2 regions of the Cupriavidus sp. HMR-1 genome follow, and region 1 is predicted to be linked to the other one. Evidence: predicted binding sites of a transcription regulator. Region 1 holds the regulator's gene; the other holds the start of a gene.

Region 1 (7,285 bases):
AAGAAACTCGCGCATCTCGGGGCGGCTCTGGAACCGCCAGCCGCTGGCCAGGGCCACGAGCTCCACCCCGCGCTGCTGCCAGTCGTTGCGCAGCTCTTCGAGCAGAACCCGGATGGTGTCGGCACCGACGTCGTCGGCGAACAACCGTCGCAGATCACCAACGCGCAATGGCTCCTGCGCACAGATCAGCGCGGTCTCGAGGACGATCTTCGCCTCTTGGGTATTCATGTGATTGTGTGCAGCCTGTCTTTGCACCTGCTTCTGGACGAATCCTGAAGCACTGGAGATTGCAGATACAGCGAGGCCTGAGCCACCGCCATCTCATCGCGCAGCCAACTCGCAGCTTTTCGCAGCGGAGCCGTGCACCTCATTTTCTTTGCATCGAATTGCCGGGTCGTTCCGGCAGGAGATCGTCCGGGGCTGACAGACTACGCCAGTCAACGGACCTCTTGCGTCGCACCCTCTCCCTTTTGGGGTGGACATTCACCTGGACAATCAGATCGCCAAGGCGGCAAGAAACAATCGATATCGGCCCAGGCAACTTCGCCTGGCACCAGCGCCACCTCTCCACACAGCCCCATCGGACTTTGGAACCAGATCTTGTGAACCGGATGAACTGTGGGGACGATCCCGGCAAGCCAGACCTGCCCAGACCCCCTGGGCACACATCCCAGATCGGGAATGCAGCCCCGGCGACGCCACGAGCGCATCGGAGCGCGATACCGTGGTTTTCGCGATTGTATGGCATTCCAGCCCCGCCCTGCAACCAGCAAAAAAGTCTAGAACACGACGCAGAAGCCGTGATTGGCCAGCGTATCGGGCAGCCAGACGGCGCGTGCGACACCCAGCGCCCCAAAACCGATCACAACAAGCGCGGCGCCCACTCGAACGCCGGGGCGGCGCGACAGTTGCCGCAGGTAGCCCGACAAACCCGAGATCACCAGCAGGTTGGGCAGCGTCCCAATGCCAAAGGCCGCCATGACAAGTGCCCCAGATGGCGCATTTCCAGCCAACAAGGCCAGCGCAAGTGCGCCATACACCATACCACAGGGCACCAGCCCCCAGGCCAACCCCATCCCATAGCGCCGCATGATGGGCGCGTGCCGACGCAAGCGAAGCGGCATCTGCATGCCCAGCGACGCGACGCCCCGGACGACATACGAGGCAGCCCGCGCCGCCAGCCGTTCGAGCCATGCTGCACGCATGACGCGGCCCCGCAACAACCACACCCCGGTCAGAACCAGTAACAGGCTGCCCGCGCCATAGAGCCAGCGCTGCACTGGAAGGTAGTCCTGCTTCCAGACTGTCGCACCCACCGCTCCCATCAGCGCCCCAAGCAGCACATAGGTCGTGAGACGCCCGGCGTGCATGACCAGCAGTTCCAGCCACCAGTGAAATCGCGAGCGATGCACGAGGCTAACGACCGCAACAGCCCCCCCGGATTGCCGTTGCTCGACGGCAATGGCAATTCCTCCGCACATGGCGGCGCAATGCACGCCACCAAGCAACGCAAGTGTAAAGACACTGAAAAGCACACCAAATGGCAACTGTTCCTCGCTTCTGCGTCACATCACGCTGTAAAATGCCTGCATCGCGCCTCCATCGCAAGCGCATTCATGCGAGCACCATCAATTGCTTACCTCCATTCCCGTCACCGAGATGTCTCCGCGTTGCTCCACTTGCGCCATGGGCCAGCTTTGCCTTCCCGTGGGCATGTCGCAACAGGACCTCGCAAAGATGGACACGCTCGTACAGGAACGCGTTCGTGTTCATAAGGGCGAAACGCTCTATCGCATGGGCGAACCACTTACCGCAGTCTATGCGATCCGCTTTGGCACATTGAAGACCCACGTGACCATGGAGGACGGACGCACGCAAATCACCGGCTTCCATTTGCCCGGTGAGGTCGTCGGGCTCGACGGCCTCAGCGAGATGCAGCATGCGTCCGACGCCACCGCGCTCGAGGACACAGAGGTCTGCGTCGTGCGATTCGATGACCTGCAATCGCTGTCCGGCACGTTGCCTTCTCTCCAGCAGCAGTTCCTGAGGCTGATGAGCAAGGAAATCTCGCAGGACCAGATCATGCTGATCACTCTTGGCTCGATGCGTGCCGAAGAGCGCCTGGCAGCATTTCTCGTCAACATGTCCGAGCGCCTGTCGATGCGCGGTTACTCGTCGAGCGAGTTCGTGCTGCGGATGAGCCGCGAAGAAATCGGCAGCTATCTTGGCCTCAAGCTCGAAACCGTGAGTCGGCTCTTTTCTCGATTCGCCGAAGCCGGCCTGATTCAGATTCGCCAACGACACGTGAAACTCGTGGACATGGAAGGCATCAGGCAGGTCTATAGCCGAAACTGCTAACGGGCATCGTGGCCAGGAAAACGGCCGTATCGGGAGCAGATCTCCCGGTGCGGCCGTTTTGCTTTCTGCCAGCACTCGAGCCATTACTCGAGTTCGTCGGTCTCCTCGAGCTTGGTTGGCATGGTGTAGAGCGTCAGCCCACTGGACAATGCGCAAAACAACCACGCCACCAGGAAGCCAATCGTGTAGACCGCCTCACGAGACGCTTCCACCTGGTGCCCGAAGAACGTGAGATCGCCCGGATCAACGACCGAAAACACGGTGGCGGTGGCCGCTCCGCCCATCAGAAACGCCGGCCAAAGTACCCACATCAGCCAGCGGAGTCTCATGGGCGCCTCGCAGCCGGCGACGCTACATGCTCCGCCCCCGTTTTCTCCACGACCAGGCCATGACGCTCCACGCCGGAAATCGGCAAATCCGGATGCGTGTTGGCAAGCCAGATGGTCACGCCGCAGCCAATAATTGCAAGCAACGGACCGCTCATCAAAAGCCACGGCCACGGTTCCCTGTACCAGGGCTTGGACTGTTGGGATGTCATTGCGCTCTCCTTGTTTGCTGCCATTTCACCCTCAGCATCACAGATTGCGGGGAACAATGAAACTCGTGGATTGCCTGATATGCGCGTCTCGGCCGTCCTCGCCCTCCGCCGTCACGGTTACGTTGATCTTGTGCGTGCCTTCCTTGGCATCGTCGATCGGCACGCGAATGCGAATCGGCAACAACCGGTTGGACGTTGGCTGCATGGCCTCGGCGGACTTGTCATACTCGACCGTCAGTCCAGTCAGATCGTCGCCCTCAGCCTGCACGCGAATCCGCATCGGCGCTTCCGTGGTGTTGATCACCTGGAGCCGATAGACGTTCTCGATCCAGCGGCCCTCCACTTCCCGGCCCAGCGCGCCGCGATCCCGAATGATGTCGACCTTGATCGGCGACCGCATTGCCAGCGATGCGACGAAGCCCGCCGCCAGAACCAGCCAGATCAGCGTATAGATGATCGTGCGTGGTCGCAGCAGCCGTTTGCGCGCGTCGGATGTCGTCAGGGACTTGCGCATGGCGTTTTCCGACGTGTATCGGATCAGGCCGCGCGGGTACTCCATCTTGTCCATGACGAGATTGCACGCGTCGATACAGGCGCCACAACCGATGCACTCGTACTGGAGGCCATCACGAATATCGATACCGGTCGGACACACCTGCACGCAGATACTGCAATTCACGCAATCGCCAATACCAGCCGCATGGCGATCGGTCTTGCGGGAACGGCTACCACGCGGCTCCCCACGACCCACGTCATAGGTCACGACATAGGTATCGCGGTCGACCATCACGCTCTGGAAACGCGCATAGGGGCACATGTACTTGCACACCTGCTCGCGCATGAATCCGGCGTTGCCCCAGGTCGCAAATGCGTAGAACAGCATCCAGAAGCTCTGCCAGGGTCCTAGCGTGAAATGCAGGACCTCGCTACCAAGTTCCCGAATCGGTGCGAAATACCCGATAAACGTGAAGCCCGTCCACAGTGCGATCAGCACCCAGAGCACATGCTTGGTCGCCTTGATTCGCAGCTTGCGCAGGCTCCAGGGATCGCCGTCGAGTCGGATCCGCGCGATGCGATCCCCTTCGACATGTCGCTCGATCCACATGAATATCTCTGTGTAGACCGTCTGAGGACAGGCATAGCCGCAGAACAGGCGTCCCGCGATGGCGGTGAACAGAAATAGCGATAGCGCAGAAATGACCAGCAGCACAGCGAGATAGATCACATCCTGCGGCCACAGCACGAGACCGAAGATGTAGAACTTGCGCGCGCCGAGATCGAACAGCACGGCCTGGCGATCATTCCACTGCAGCCAGGGCGTTCCGTAGTAAATCAACTGCGTCAGGATGACCAGCCACACGCGCCAGCTCGAAAACGCGCCAGAAGTCGAGCGCGGATAGATCTTGCGGCGGACCTCGTACAGCGCTTCCTCGGTGGTCTCGGCCCCCTTGGGGGGCGGCGCGGGACGCCAAGTGTTGCCGTTACGATCGCTCGCCGACTGGCTTGCAGACGGATCGTTCGAGGCGTGATCGTCCGAGTGATCGGGGGCGTTAAGGGGCGCGCTCATCGTGTTGCCCTCACGCCCCGGTGGGCGGCACGCCGCCCGGCCCCGGGGCAGTTAGTCATTTTGCAGCGCCTCCCGTATTCGAGAGACCCCACACATATGCGGTCAGCATGCGGATGCGCTCAGGCGTCAGAATCTCCTCGTGCGCCGGCATATGACCGTTATGTCCCTTCAGGATCGCGTCGACGATGGTCGCTTCCGAGCTGCCGTACAACCACGTGTTGTCGGTCAGGTTCGGCGCGCCGAGTGCCTGGTTGCCCTTGCCGTTGGCGCCATGGCAGGCCGCGCAGGTCGACTTGAACGTGCTTTCGCCACGCGATGCGCGAATCGGATCCGACGACAGACCAGACAGCGAACGCACGTACTGGGCAGTATCGCCGGCCTGCTTCGCATCGATCGTGCTGGCAAACGATGGCATCACGCCATTGCGGCCCTTGGTGATCGTCTGCTGGATCGTCTCCGGCTCGCCACCGTAGAGCCAATCGTTGTCGGTCAGGTTGGGGAAGCCTCGGCTGCCACGCGCATCCGAACCGTGGCACTGCGCGCAGTAGTTCAGGAACAACCGCTGGCCGATCTCGCGTGCGTCAGGATCCGCCGCCACCTGCTTGATATCCATGCTCAGATACTTGGCGTAGATCTGGTGCTGCGTTTTCTCGGCGGCCTCGCGGTGAGCGGCAAGCTCGCCCTGCGTCGAGAACTTGAGCATACCGGCGTACGATCCCAGGCCCGGATACAGCGCCAGGTAACCAAGACCGAAGATGCAGGCCAGCAGGAACATCCACATCCACCAACGTGGCAGCGGGTTGTTCAGTTCGCGCAGGTCACCATCCCAGACATGACCGGTGTCATCAGTGGTGCTGACACCTTTCGGCATCTTGCGTTGGGAAAACAGCAGCCAGACACACCAGACGATCCCGATGAGCGCGATGGCCGCGATGTAATAACTCCAGAAATCGGAAATGAAATCGCTCATGGCTGTGGGTTCCGGCTTGTAGTTGTGGTTTCGTCAGGCAGGGCAAACGGCAACATCGCCGATTCCTGATTGGCGGCCTGGCGGCCGCCCGACCATGCCCACCAGCAGATGCCAATGAACGTCAGCATCGACACGACGGTTGCAATTGCGGTCACGATCGCCATGGCATCACTCCTTCGCCGGCGCCGGAGCCGCCGCCGAGTCAACGCGCACGTTGCGGCGATTCAGGCCCAGCCCCTGCAGATACGCCACCAGCGCATCTTCTTCCGTCTTGCCTGCCAGCTCTTCAGGCGCACGAGCAATCTCTTCGTCCTTGTACGGCACACCCAGACGCTTCAGCGCGTGCATGCGTGCCTGGATGTCGTTGGTGGGCAACTGCGTCTTCTCCAGCCACGGGTACGAAGGCATCACCGACTCGGGAACCACATCACGCGGATTGCGCAGGTGGATCCGCTGCCAGTCGTCCGAGTAACGGCCGCCAACACGCGCGAGATCTGGACCGGTACGCTTCGAGCCCCACAGGAACGGGTGGTCATACACCGACTCGCCCGCCGTGGAGAAATGGCCATAACGCTCAGTCTCCGCCTGCAGGGTACGCACCTGCTGCGAGTGGCAACCAACGCAACCCTCGCGGATGTAGATGTCGCGCCCCATCAGGCGCAGCGGCGAGTACGGTGTGATGCCCGGATCGGGCTCGGTCGTCGAGTGCTGGAAGAACAGCGGCACGATCTGCACCAGGCCAGCGATGCTGACCACGATGATGGTTGCAATGATCAGCCAGCCGACGTTCTTCTCCAGCGTTTCGTGGGAAAAGAATCCTTGTTTTTGAGACATCGTTCGGTCCTCGGCGATCAGTGGGCGGAAGCCGGCAGGTTGGCCGGAATCGGAGCGTCAACCGCAGGCTTGCCAATGATGGTACGTGCCACGTTGTAAGCCATGAGGATCATGCCGCTCAGGAAGCACAGGCCACCCAGCAGACGGATCAGATAGAACGGATACTTTGCCTTGACCGCTTCGACGAACGCATAGGTCAGCGTGCCATCAGGCTGCGTGGCGCGCCACATCAGGCCTTCCATCACACCGGCGATCCACATCGAGGCGATATAGAGCACGACGCCGATCGTCGCAATCCAGAAGTGCCACTCGATCAGGCGCGTGCTGTACATCTCCTTCTCTCCGAACAGGCGCGGAATCAGGTAGTAAAGCGAGCCGATCGAGATCATCGCGACCCAGCCCAGGGCACCCGAGTGCACGTGGCCGATCGTCCAGTCCGTGTAGTGCGACAGCGCGTTCACGGTCTTGATCGACATCATCGAGCCCTCGAACGTGGCCATGCCGTAGAACGACAGCGCCACCACCAGGAACTTGAGAATCGGATCGGTACGCAGCTTGTGCCAGGCACCGGACAGCGTCATGATCCCGTTGATCATGCCGCCCCACGACGGAGCCAGCAGGATCAGCGAGAACACCATGCCCAGCGACTGCGCCCAGTCAGGCAGCGAGGTGTATTGCAGGTGGTGCGGACCCGCCCACATATACGTGAAGTTGAGCGCCCAGAAGTGGACGATCGACAGGCGATACGAGTAGATCGGACGCTCCGCCTGCTTCGGGATGAAGTAGTACATCATCCCCAGGAAGCTGGTGGTCAGGAAGAAGCCCACCGCGTTGTGGCCGTACCACCACTGGATCATCGCGTCCTGCACGCCTGCATAGGCGGAGTACGACTTCCACATCGACACCGGCATTTCAATGTTGTTGACGATATGGAGGATGGCGATCGTCAGAATGTAAGCGCCGAAGAACCAGTTCGCCACGTAGATGTGACGGGTCTTGCGCTTGATGATCGTGCCGA
Region 2 (7,285 bases), on a different contig from region 1:
GCCCGCCGAACTGTTCGCGCGCGACGAAGCCGTGCAACTGAAGTGGCAGAACCGCCTGCGTTACTTCCTCGTCGACGAGTACCAGGACACCAACGCGTGCCAGTACCAGTTGCTCAAGCTGCTGGCCGGTGGGTCGCATCTGCGCGCGCCGGCATTCACCGCAGTGGGTGATGACGATCAGGCGATCTATGGCTGGCGTGGCGCCACGCTCGACAACCTGCGCCTGCTGCAGTCCGATTTCCCGAGTCTGAAGGTGGTCAAGCTCGAACAGAACTACCGTTCGACCGTGCGGATTCTGGAAGCCGCCAACGCGGTGATCGCCAACAACCCGAAGCTGTTCGACAAGAAGCTGTGGTCGGAACACGGCATGGGCGATCCGATCGCGATCCACCCGATGAACGACGAGGAGCACGAGGCAGAGTCAGTGGTATTCCGGCTGTCCGCGCACAAGTTCGAGCGGCGCGCGCAGTTCCGTGACTACGCAATCCTCTATCGCGGCAATCACCAGGCCCGGCTGTTCGAACAGATCCTGCGCCGCGAGCGCATTCCGTATGTGCTCTCCGGCGGCCAGAGCTTCTTCGACAAGGCCGAAATCAAGGACATCTGCGCCTACCTGCGCCTGATCGCCAACCCCGACGACGATCCCGCATTCATCCGCGCGATCACCACGCCGCGTCGTGGCGTAGGCAACACCACGCTCGAAGTGCTCGGCACGTTCGCGGGCCAGGCCAAGGTATCGCTGTTCGAGGCGGCCATGATGGGTGGCATCGAGGCGAAGCTGCAGCCGCGCCAGCTTGAGCCGCTGCGCACGTTCAGCGAGTCGATGGTGCGGCTGGCCGATCGTGCGAAGACGGACCCGGCCACGGTGGTGCTCGACGATCTCATGGAAGGTATCCACTACGAGGCCTACCTCTACGACACCTTCGATGAACGGCAGGCGCAATCACGCTGGACCAACACGCTCGAATTCCTCGACTGGCTCAAACGCAAGGGCACGCGTCCCGAGCCGGAAGGCGAGGGCGCGGCCACCGGATTCGACACCGCCGATGGTTTCGGCGACGAAGGCAAGAACCTGCTCGAACTTACGCAGACCGTGGCGCTGATGAGCATGCTGGAAGGCCGCGAGGAAGATCCCGATGCGGTGCGACTGTCGACGCTGCACGCGTCGAAGGGGCTCGAGTACCCGCACGTGTTCCTGGTCGGCGTGGAAGAGGGCATCCTGCCTCACTCGCGCGAGGACGAGGAAATGGGCGACGAGAAGATCGAGGAGGAGCGCCGCCTGATGTATGTGGGCATCACGCGCGCGCAGCGCAGTCTGCAGATCAGCTGGTGCAAGAAGCGCAAGCGCGCCCGCGATACGTATGCGTGCGAGCCGTCGCGTTTCATCGCCGAGATGAAGCTGGAGGACGACCCCGCCCCGAAGGACGAGACCCCGGCCATGAGCCCGAAGGATCGTCTGGCCGGGCTCAAGGCGCTGCTCGGCAAGCCTGCGGCGGGGTGATTGATACAAGCCGGACAAGCTTCGGGATGACCGGCTCTCTACGATTGGCGTGCGCGCTTTCGTCTCGGCGTCTGTCGCGACACATCGCGCCTACCCTTCGGTTTGCGGTGTGTGCTGGGCGCATGCGAGCCCGGCTTCTTCCCTGTTGAGCGCTCCCGGATGCGGCAGCACCGGGGGCGTTTTTTTCCGCCTCTCGTCGCTTGTGGCGTTTTAAGCACGTATCAAGTTTGATACAAAACCGGCATCGCTTGTAATGGGCAAGCTGGTACATTGGGTGCTCCATCCGGCCGCGGTTCCGCGGCCGTTCCCATCTGCAAGCTCGCCCATGGACCTGTCCCCCGCCCTGCCAATCCGCCTGCTGATCGTCGACGACGACCCACAAATCCGGGCCATGCTGGCCGAATACCTCGCCACATTCGGCATGGAGGCCGATGGTGCCGAAGGCGGCACTGCCATGCGTGCGGCGATGTCGAAGCAGGAATACGACCTCGTCATCCTGGACCTCTCGCTGCCCGGCGAGAACGGCCTGACGTTGTGCCGCGAAATCCGGGAGTCCAGCAACCTGCCTGTGATCATGCTGACCGCGCGGGCGGAACTGGCCGATCGCGTGGTGGGACTCGAGGTGGGCGCGGACGACTACGTGACCAAGCCGTTCGAGATGCGCGAGCTGGTGGCGCGCATCCATACCGTGCTGCGTCGCAGCCGTGCCGACGTGCGACGTCCGGCACCGGCCGCGCCCGGGCATGAAGTCCGGTTCGCGGCATGGCGACTGAACACCACGCTGCGCCAGCTGGTGGATGCCGAGGACACGGTGGTGCCGCTTTCCAACGCGGAATTCCGGCTGCTGCTGACATTCATCGAGCATCCCAATCGCGTGCTCGATCGCGAGATGCTGATCAACACCGCGCGTGGGCGCGATCTGGACGTGTTCGATCGCAGCATCGACCTGTTGGTGTCCCGTCTGCGCCAGAAGCTGCGTGACGATCCGCGCGACTCGGCACTGATCCGCACCGTGCGCGGCGAAGGGTACGTCTTCACGGGCACCGTGGAGCACTGACGGCATGGCAGCGCAGATGCCGCCATCGGCGGACGATCCACCAATGGTGCGGCCAGAATTGCGTTCCAGCACATTGGAGACGCCCCGAAGGCGCTTCGATTCGATGTTCGTGCGGCTGTTCTTCGTGATGGCCGCGATCATGCTTGCCGTTCACGTGCTGGGCGTGACCGTGATCGAGGGGTTCTTCCCGCGCCCGGGTTCGGAGCGCTACATGGAACGGATGCGCCGCGCCGCCTCGGAAGCCGAGGCGGCCGGCCACCCATTGCCGGCACCACTGCCAGGCGCGTTGGCGTCGCTCAGCCATCCGCACGGACCGCCACCGCCGCCCAACGCCAATGACGACGATGACGACGGCGACAACGACGGGCCCCCGCTGCATCCCGACGCATTCCGCATGCAGAAAGGTGGCGTGCTCATGCCACCCGGACCCCCTGGGCCGCCTGGGCCACCGTCCGGTTTCCATATCCGAGGTATCTGGCCGCCGCACCTGGGCATGTTGTTCCAGCTCGTGGCCATCCTGATTGCATCGTGGGTTGGCGCGCGTCTGCTGGCGCGGCCCGTGCAGCAACTGGCCAGTGGTGCGAACCGGCTGGCGCAGGACGTCCACGCGCCACCGCTGGAGGAGGAGACGGGCCCAGCCGAAGCGCGTGACGCTACCCGGGCACTGAACCTGATGCAGCAGCGCATCCGCACCCAGCTGGCGCAGCAATCGCGCTTCCTGGCGGCGGTGTCGCACGACCTGCGCACGCCGCTGACGCGCATGAGCCTGCGCATCGAGCGCATCGAGGACAACAACGTGCGTTACCGTCTGCGCCAGGATCTGGCCGAGATGAACGGACTGATTGACGCCACGCTGTACTACCTGCGCGAGCGAGACGATGCCGCCGGCCCGCGCCAGCGCGTGGACGTGCTGGCACTGCTGCAGGCCATCGTCGACGATGCCCAGGAAATGGGTCAGGACGTGCGGCTTTCCGGCACCGCCGTGCCGCTGCTGGCGTACCCGGCCGAACTGCGCCGCGCGGTGGTCAATCTGGTGGAGAACGCGCACCGGTACGGCGGCGCCGCCCATATCGTGCTGACCGACAGCGCCGAGCGCGTGATCATCGACGTGTCCGATAACGGCCCGGGTATTCCGCCCGCGGAACTCCAGCGCGTGCTGGAGCCGTTCTATCGCGTGGAGTCGTCGCGCAGCCGTGCTACAGGTGGCGTGGGAATGGGATTGGCGATCGCCGCCGACATCGTGGCGCGGCACGGCGGGGAACTGACGCTGACCAACCGCACCGAGGGCGGCCTGCGCGTGCGCATCGTGCTGCCGCGCGCCTGACGGGGCGTCGGCGCGTCGATTGCTCAGGCGCGTTGGGGCACACCGCTCTTGTTGATCGGTGCCAGTTGCACGTACTGCGAACCACGTAGTCCGCGCGTGAAGTCGAGCGTGAAATCGCCAACGTCGACGCGCGTCTGCAGCGCGCGACGCAGCTCTACCGGTCCGGGCGCCTTGATGCCGCTGGCCGCGCGCACCAGCCACGCGGCGCCAATGTAGCCGGCCAGCGTGGCGGGCGAGGGCGGCTCGTCGAGATACTGCTTCATGCGCGCGACATGCTCTTTCACCACACGCAGCGTCGACTCCTGCGGCCCCGGCGCGATCTGCGTCACCACCATCCCGCCCGCATAGCCTGTACCGAGGATTTCACGCGCCGACACCGGGCTGACAGCCGACAACCCCACCAGGAATCCGTACCAGTTCTGCGCAGCCAGCGCGCGACCCAGGCTACCGTAGGCGAGCGTGTCGCCGCCGACGATCACCGCACCCGGACGGCCCCCCGCAATGCGGCGCGCGCTCTCGTCGAAGTTGCCCGTGAGCGGCACCGTCTGTACCGACATGGCTTTCTCCAGCCGCGACAGCCAGGGCGTGCCTGCAGCGAGCGTGCCCGCCGCGAAATCGGGAGAGACCGCCAGCGTTACCGCGGTCAGTCCGAAGCCGCGTAGCTGACGTACCGCTGCGTCCAGTTCGGATTGATAGTCGGCGCGGGTGAACCAGACGTTCTCGGCATTCAGTGAGAGACCCGACAGCGGTGCCACGATCTGCACGCCACGGCGCGACAGCTCGGTGGACGCTGCGAGCGCGGGCAGCAATGCATCGCCGGGCCCGAACAGCACCTCGGCATGTTCGCTGTCGGCGAGTGCCACTGCCTGGGCCGTGGCGCCACGCGGATTCGTATCGGCATCGCGCGCGACGTGGACGATATGCAGGCTGCCGTTGGACGCGTTGTACGCATCGAACAGCACCTTCGCGCCGGCCAGGTAGTCGCGCGAAAGATCGGCCTGCGGGCCGGTGCGATCGACCAGTTGGCCGACGACAAGCTGGCGGCGCGCGCCCGATGGCGCGGGCTGCGCGAACGCGGTGAGCGGTGCGATCCCGGCCAGTGATGACAACGCGCCGAGCGAACCCAGTGCGCCGAGCGTGCCGAGCGTGCGCCGACGCCCTGCGGACGCGGGCGCGCATGACGATATCGACTGCGGTGGGGCTTGGCGCATGGCAGTGGTTCGGAAGCGGTGTGAGGGGAAAGGATGTCTCGCAGCGCAGGGCAGCGAGACCGGGCCGAGACTATCGGCGGTTCATGACGTTCCCGTGACTTGCACGCGACTTGGCTCCCCACCTCGGCGGGGCTGGCGGGCGCACGCATGACGTGGCCTTGATGCTTATCAAGATGGCAGTCCCGGGCGAGGCATAGGATCGGACGTACTTCCGCCTAGAAAGCACCAAAATCATGTCCGCCCCCACGTCCGACACCCTCGATACCGCTATCCCTTCCGGCCTCGCATCCCCGTCGACCGCCTTCGATCGCACCGCACTCGCCGACTTCCGCGAGCTTGCCGGCCGCATCGATGGCAATGGCCCGCGCTACACGTCGTATCCCACCGCCGACCGCTTTCACGGTGAAGTCGGCGACGTCGCCTACCGGCGCGCCCTGGATGCCTGCCGCGCGAACGCGCCGGCTCCACTGTCGCTGTACGTCCACATCCCGTTCTGCGAGAACATCTGCTACTACTGCGGCTGCAACAAGATCATCACCAAGGATCACACCCGCAGCGCGCGTTACGTCGACTATCTGGCACGCGAAATGGCCATGGCCGCCGAGCAGCTTGGCGAGCGCCGCGCGGTCATGCAGTCGCATTGGGGTGGCGGCACGCCGACCTTCCTCGATCCCGTTGAAATGCGCCACGTGATGTCGGCGTTGCACAAGCATTTCGAACTGCTGCCTGAGGGAGAGCACGCGATCGAGATCGACCCGCGCCGTGTGGGCGACGATCGCATGGACCTGCTCGGCGAACTTGGCTTCAACCGGATCAGCCTCGGCGTGCAGGACTTCGACCCCGAAGTGCAACAGGCCATCCACCGGGTGCAGTCGTACGAGGAAACCTACGGCGTGGTGCGGGCCGCGCGACGTCTTGGGTTCCGTTCGATCAGCATGGACCTGATCTACGGACTGCCGCACCAGACCACGCAACGCTTCTCGGCAACCATCGACCGCGTGCTGGAAATGCGCCCGGACCGCCTGTCGGTCTACAGCTACGCGCACCTCCCGCATGTGTTCAAACCGCAACGCCGCATCGATCCCGCCGCATTGCCACCTGCCGCGGAAAAGCTCGACATCCTCGTATCGACGATCGAGCGCCTGACCGCCGCTGGCTATGTCTATATCGGCATGGACCATTTTGCGTTGCCGGATGACGATCTGGCCATTGCCCAGCGTGAAGGCCGGCTGCAACGCAATTTCCAGGGCTATGCCACCCACGCAGGCTACGACCAGCTTGGCTTCGGGGTCTCGGCGATCGGCGCCGTGGCGGGTCACTACGCGCAGAACGCGCGCACCACGGACGAGTACTACGCCGCGCTCGACAAAGGCCAACTGCCGATCGTGCGCGGGTTCGAGACCTCGGAAGACGACCGTCTGCGCAAGTTCATCATCGGCGAGCTGATGTGCAACGGCACGCTCGATATTCCTGCCGTGGAAGCCGCGCACAGCATCGATTTCGCGCAGAAATTCGCCGCTGAACTGGCCGACCTGGACAAGCTGGCCGTGGACCATCTGCTTCGGCGCACGCGGAACCGGATCGAGATCACGCCGCTGGGTCGACTGCTGGTGCGTCGCATCGCGATGGTGTTCGACCACTATCTGCGTGAAGACGCGCTGCGTCCCAAGCCGGCAGCGCCGGCGGCCAACGACGCGAAGGTCATCCCGCTGGTGCGCTACTCACGCGTTGTTTAAAGAAATTTTGATGCTCGGCAAATGAGCCAATAAAAAAAGCCCGCGAGATATTCGCGGGCTTTTTTTGTGGAGCCGGGGTGACTTCCGGGGTTGCCCCCGGCGTCACTGTCACTCGCTCCGTGACGGTCTTCGAGCCTTACTTGCCGGCCTCTGCCATGTAGTTCGAAGCGGCGATCACGTCGGCGTCCGGACCGGCATAGCCACCCTTCGGCGGCATCACGCCCTTGCCCTTCAGCGCGTAGTTGTGGACTGCGTCCATGCCTTCCTTCAGGCGCGGCGCCCAGGCGGCCTTGTCGCCGAACTTCGGCGCGCCGGCCACACCAGAGGCGTGGCAAGCCGCGCAGACTTGTTCATAGACCTTCTTGCCCGTTTCAGCCGAAGCGGCGGCCGGTGCGGCAGCAGCAACAGCAGCAGGGGCTGGAGCCGCTGCGGCGGCAGGCGCTGCAGCAGCAGGGG

Evidence for each region. The regulator FNR, encoded in region 1, switches genes on or off when oxygen is low (the NO sensors DNR and NnrR bind a similar motif). The targets are predictions, from matches to a motif close to TTGATNNNNATCAA.
Region 2: hemN (oxygen-independent coproporphyrinogen III oxidase) is a predicted target of FNR. The motif match lies at 5,252-5,265, and genes of this name have one in related genera.

Annotation. Positions count from the first base shown of each region.
Region 1 covers NZ_ANKP01000134.1:817-8,101, forward strand. The annotation lists gene scpB (SMC-Scp complex subunit ScpB) at 1-228, opposite strand, end outside; gene D769_RS17270 (sulfite exporter TauE/SafE family protein) at 780-1,547, opposite strand; gene fnr (fumarate/nitrate reduction transcriptional regulator Fnr) at 1,633-2,358, shown strand; gene D769_RS17280 (hypothetical protein) at 2,442-2,687, opposite strand; gene D769_RS17285 (hypothetical protein) at 2,684-2,920, opposite strand; gene ccoG (cytochrome c oxidase accessory protein CcoG) at 2,934-4,463, opposite strand; gene ccoP (cytochrome-c oxidase, cbb3-type subunit III) at 4,519-5,433, opposite strand; gene D769_RS17300 (cbb3-type cytochrome oxidase subunit III) at 5,430-5,597, opposite strand; gene ccoO (cytochrome-c oxidase, cbb3-type subunit II) at 5,602-6,267, opposite strand; gene ccoN (cytochrome-c oxidase, cbb3-type subunit I) at 6,285-7,285, opposite strand, start outside.
Region 2 covers NZ_ANKP01000131.1:15,101-22,385, forward strand. The annotation lists gene D769_RS17160 (UvrD-helicase domain-containing protein) at 1-1,501, shown strand, start outside; gene D769_RS17165 (response regulator) at 1,827-2,558, shown strand; gene D769_RS17170 (ATP-binding protein) at 2,563-3,882, shown strand; gene D769_RS17175 (ABC transporter substrate-binding protein) at 3,906-5,093, opposite strand; gene hemN (oxygen-independent coproporphyrinogen III oxidase) at 5,327-6,829, shown strand; partial or broken gene D769_RS17185 (c-type cytochrome) at 6,966-7,285, opposite strand, start outside.